2 regions of the Amycolatopsis solani genome follow, and region 1 is predicted to be linked to the other one. Evidence: riboswitches for the same ligand, from Rfam matches in the RefSeq annotation. Region 1 holds a riboswitch; the other holds the start of a gene.
The links. A riboswitch is a leader RNA that binds a small molecule or an ion and turns the genes downstream of it on or off. The one in region 1 is predicted to bind thiamine pyrophosphate.

Region 1 (2,462 bases):
CTGGGCCGCGCCGATGGCCGACGTGATGTGGTCGTACCCGGGCGCGATGTCCGTCGCGAGTGGACCGAGGGTGTAGAACGGCGCTTCACCGCAGAGCTTTTCTTCGAGCTCCACGTTCTCCTTGATCTTGTGCATCGGCACGTGGCCGGGGCCCTCGATCATCACCTGGACGTCGTGCGAACGCGCGATGTGCGTCAACTCGCCGAGGGTTTCGAGCTCGGCGAACTGGGCGCGGTCGTTGGCGTCGGCGATCGAACCCGGACGCAGGCCGTCGCCGAGGGAGAACGTGACGTCGTACTGCCGCAGGAGCTCGCAGAGTTCCTCGAAGTGCGTGTACAGGAAGGACTCTTGGTGGTGCGCGAGGCACCAGGCGGCCATGATCGAGCCGCCGCGGCTGACGATGCCGGTGACGCGCCGCGCGGTCAGCGGGATGTAGCGCAGCAGCACGCCGGCGTGCACGGTGACGTAGTCGACGCCCTGTTCGCACTGCTCGATGATGGTGTCGCGGTAGATCTCCCACGACAGCTTTTCCGGTTCGCCGTCGACCTTTTCCAGCGCCTGGTAGATCGGCACGGTGCCGACCGGGACCGGCGAGTTGCGGATGATCCACTCCCGCGTCTCGTGGATCCGCTTGCCGGTGGAGAGGTCCATGATCGTGTCGGCGCCCCAGCGGGTCGCCCACACCATCTTGTCGACCTCTTCCTCGACCGACGACCAGACGGCCGAGTTGCCCATGTTGGCGTTGATCTTCACCAGGAAGTTCTTGCCGATGATCATCGGCTCGGACTCGGGGTGCCTGCGGTTGACCGGGATCACCGCGCGGCCGCTGGCGACTTCCGACCGCACGAACTCCGGTTCGACGCGCTCGCGGGCGGCGATGTACTCCATTTCCCGCGTGATGACGCCCTGTTTGGCCCACCCGAGCTGGGTGTTGTGCTCGCGGCCGTCGGCCCAGCCGGCGCGGAGCCGGTGTAGTCCACTGTGGACGTCGATGTTCGCGTCCGGGTCCGTGTACGGGCCCGAAGTGTCGTAGACGTCGAAGTGTTCACCGTTGGAGAGGTCGATCCGGCGAGCCGGAACCCGAAGTCCGGACTCGGTCTGGTGGTACACCTTGTGCGAGCCCGTGATCGGGCCGGTCGTTACGGAGACGTGCTTGTTTTCGAGCGTCGTCAACGACTTTCACTCCCTACGCCGGCATTACCCGGTCAGGTTCATGCGGTCGGTGACGCCTGCGAAACGCAAGTCACCCTCTCAGCCCGCCATGGCGCGAGCTCCCGCGTTGGTGTTGTGCCACCGACCATGCCACGCCGGAGCGCGATACTCAAGTCAGCCGACCAACTCGGCCGGAGTGGCGTACACGTCGACCATGGCTCCGTTGCGCAGCACGGTGATCGGCAGCGCGGTGCCGATCACCTCCGCGAACAGCTGGCGCTGGATGCCTTGCGCGTCCGAAACGCGCGTGCGCCCGACGGTCAGCACGAGGTCCCCGGCGCGCAGCCCGGCCCGGTCCGCGGGGCCGCCGGAGACGACTTCGCGCACCCGCAGGCCGGCCGCCTGCCCGGTGCGCTCGGCGACGTCGTCCGGCAGCGGCGCGGGCACGCCGACGACGCCGAGGTACGCGCGCCGGACCCGGCCTTCGACGACGAGCGTGTCGATGATCCGCCGGGTCGTCGCGTTGATCGGCACGGCGAGCCCGAGCCCGACGCCGGCGACCGCGGTGTTGACGCCGACGACCCGGCCGGCGGAGTCCGCGAGCGCGCCGCCGGAGTTGCCGGGGTTGAGCGCGGCGTCGGTCTGGATGACGTCCTCGATCACGCGGGTGGTGCGCCCCTGCCGCACCGGCAGCGCCCGGCCGAGCGCGCTGACGACCCCGGCGGTGACGGTGCCGGAGAAGCCGAGCGGGTTCCCGATGGCCACGACGAGCTGCCCGACGACCAGCTCGTCGGCGTCGCCCAGCTTCGCGGCGGGCGGGTTTCCCCCGCGCGCCCGCAGCACGGCGAGGTCGGACAGCGGATCGGCACCGACGACGTCGAAGGGCACCTCGCTGCCGTCGGCGAAGGTGGCGACGCCACGCCGGTGGTCGCTGACGACGTGGGCGTTGGTGAGCAGGTGGCCGTCGTCGGCGAAGACGACCGCCGACCCGCCGCCGCGCGCGAGCTGCACCCCGGCGACGTGCGGGGTGACGGTCTTGGCGACCGTGCTGACGGCGCGCGAGTAGGCGTCCATCGCGTCTTCCATGGGGACCTCGATTACACCGTTGCAGGTACTACAAGTGTGCGCCCGAAAGGGGTGGACGGCGGTTCGCTGTCCGTGAACCGCCGACCGGACCAGTGACGGTCAGTGGTTCACCGGTTCGGACCATGCGCCGGTGAAGGATCGGCGAGACACTTCCAGGCGCTTCTGTAACGGTGCAGAAGCGACTTCCTGTGGGGTTGATATGCGCAAACTCATGTTCGGCGCCC
Region 2 (2,462 bases), 600 kb from region 1:
CGTCCGCGCCAGGCCGACGCCCGGCAGTTTCACCCGGGCCAGCAGGAACGCCACCGGGAGCCCGGCGACCACGGCGACCACGGTCGACGCCGCCGCGCTCGCCACGGTGAACCCGGCCAGCTGCCAGGTCCGCGCGTCGCCGAGGACGACGTCGAGGCCGCCCTCGGCGAACCCGCGCCCGACGATCGCCAGCACTGGCCAGGCGAAGAACACCACCAGGAAGCCGATCGGAGCCAGGCCGAGCAATGCCAGGCCGAAACCGCGGGCAGTCCTGGGTGGGGTCACTACTGCACGAGCGTGCGCCATTCGCCGATCCACTTCTCCCGGCCGGCCTGCACCTGGTCCGCCGTCAGCGCTTCCGGCTTCTGCGGCAGCGGCGCGACCTGCGCCCAGCCCGCGGGCAGGTCGACGCCCTGGCGCGCCGGGTAGACGTACATGTTGGCCGCGACGGTCGCCTGGAACTGCTGCGACAGCAGGAAGTCGACCACCTTGCGCGCGCTCTCGGTCTGCTTGCCGCCTGCCAGCACGCCGGCGTACTCCACCTGCCGGTAGCAGGTGTCGAGCAGCGCCTTGGTGCGCGGCTTCCCGTCGTCACCCACCTCGGCGGCGGGCGAAGACGCGTACGAGACGACGATCGGCCGCGGCCCCTTGCCGGAGGAGCCGGAGAACTCCTCGGTGTAGGCCTCTTCCCAGCCGCTGACCACCTTGAGGCCGTTGGCCTTCAGCTTCGTCCAGTAGTCCTTCCAGCCGGCCTCGCCGTACTTCGCGATGGTGCCGAGCAGGAACGCGAGCCCGGGCGACGCGGTGGCCGGGTCCTCGGCGACGAGGAGGTCCTTGTACTTCGGGTCGGCCAGGTCGTCGTAGCTCGCGGGCGCCAGGATCCCCTTGGTGGCGAAGTAGTTCGCGTCGACGTTGACGCAGACGTCCCCGACGTCGACGGCGGACAGCCGGTGCTCGGGATCGACGGCGTAGCGCTGCGGCCCGCGGTCGGCCTCCGGGCTGGTGTAGGGCTCGAAGACGCCTTCCTTGAGCGCGCGCGAGGCGAACGTCGAGTCGACGCCGTACGCGACATCGCCAACCGGGTTGGCCTTGGTGAGCACGAGCTTGTTGGTCAGCGATCCGGCGTCGCCCTGCTTGAGCACGGAGATCTTGATGCCCGACTGCTTCTGGAAGGCGTCGAGCACCTCCTGCGGCGCCAGGAAGGAGTCGTGCGTCACGAGGGTGACGGTGGGCGTCTGCTGCGTGCCACCGTCGCCGTCCGACAGCGAGCACCCCGCGGCGACGACGCTGACCACGGCGACGGCCGTCGCGGCGCGAACAGCCCTGCGTTTCATCTACCCCTCCTGCACTTCGCCGGACGAGGAGGGAAAGCCCTCCCTTCGCCGGCATGATCCGGTCAGGTGCGAACGGTCGCGGGGTGACCCGCCTCTCAGCCCGGCTGACCGGACTCCCGTGGCAACCGTGCAGCGTAGTCCAGGACGGACGACCATGGAGACATGACGGAAATCTTGAGCGACTCCGAGGCCGACGGACGTCTGGGCGCGAACTGGACGCGCACCGGAGCGGTGATCTCCCGCGAGGTGGAGCTGGCTTCGTTCTCCCAGGCGATCGAGGCGGTGGACCGCGTGGCGGTCCTCGCCGAAGCGGCCGACCACCACCCGGACATCGACATCCGCTGGCGCACCGTGACGTTCCGCCTCAGCACGCATTCGGCGGGCGGCCTCACGGCGAAGGACTTCTCCCTGGCGGCCGAGATCGACTCGGTCATCGCCGCCCTGTGATTCTGGTTACGCTGAGTGCACTTTTTCTCGGTTTCGACGTCTCCCAGTAAACGACTTTGCTAGGAGAGGTGGTCATGACCCAGGCGATCGTGGTCGGCACAGCGGCATTCGCGACGATGGTGGCAGCAGCCGGCGGTGTGCTCTGGTTCACCGTCCGGGGCCGCCGTCACCCGGATGCCGGTGAGTTCGATCACAGGCGCTAACGAAGGGCATGATCAGCGCGCTGAGCAGGGCGGAAGCATCGGTTTCGGCCCTAGGAAACGCCATGAACAGCACCGCCGCCCTCACCCCCGCGCAGCGCGCCTGGATCAACGCCCTCGCCCCCGCGGTGGTGCTGATCGCCATCGCACTGATGGGCCTGCTCGGCTGAGCGTGTCCGCGCCGCCGCTCTGATCTCAGCGCGGCGGCGCCTTCAGTCAGTGGACAGCGCACCTGACAGGTCACCTAAGGTCCTGTAGGTGCACACCAGCACGGCAACTCATAGGGCCACATCTGGTCGTCGATCGCCCAGCGTATGTATTACAACTTGTCGACAAGATCGTTCATCGCGGCAACCATGTTAAGCCGGTAGTCTTCTTTAACGGTGACCCGGCGACCAAGTACATTCCGTTTGCCAGACTTGAGCGCATAAAGCGGACAACCGTGCGAGAAGGCCACCACGCCGGTTGTCTGGAAGTCCCG

Region 2: another riboswitch for thiamine pyrophosphate. It lies ahead of SD460_RS13255 (thiamine ABC transporter substrate-binding protein); the one in region 1 lies ahead of thiC (phosphomethylpyrimidine synthase ThiC).

What each region holds. Positions count from the first base shown of each region.
Region 1 is NZ_JAWQJT010000001.1:2,085,392-2,087,853, forward strand. Features, by position in the region: gene thiC (phosphomethylpyrimidine synthase ThiC) at 1-1,173, opposite strand, end outside; TPP riboswitch at 1,167-1,288, opposite strand; gene SD460_RS10410 (S1C family serine protease) at 1,327-2,238, opposite strand; gene SD460_RS10415 (glycoside hydrolase family 15 protein) at 2,438-2,462, shown strand, end outside.
Region 2 is NZ_JAWQJT010000001.1:2,682,377-2,684,838, reverse strand. Features, by position in the region: gene SD460_RS13260 (ABC transporter permease) at 1-306, opposite strand, end outside; gene SD460_RS13255 (thiamine ABC transporter substrate-binding protein) at 285-1,334, opposite strand; TPP riboswitch at 1,357-1,464, opposite strand; gene SD460_RS13250 (4a-hydroxytetrahydrobiopterin dehydratase) at 1,497-1,781, shown strand; gene SD460_RS13245 (hypothetical protein) at 1,856-1,984, shown strand; gene SD460_RS13240 (ParA family protein) at 2,301-2,462, opposite strand, start outside.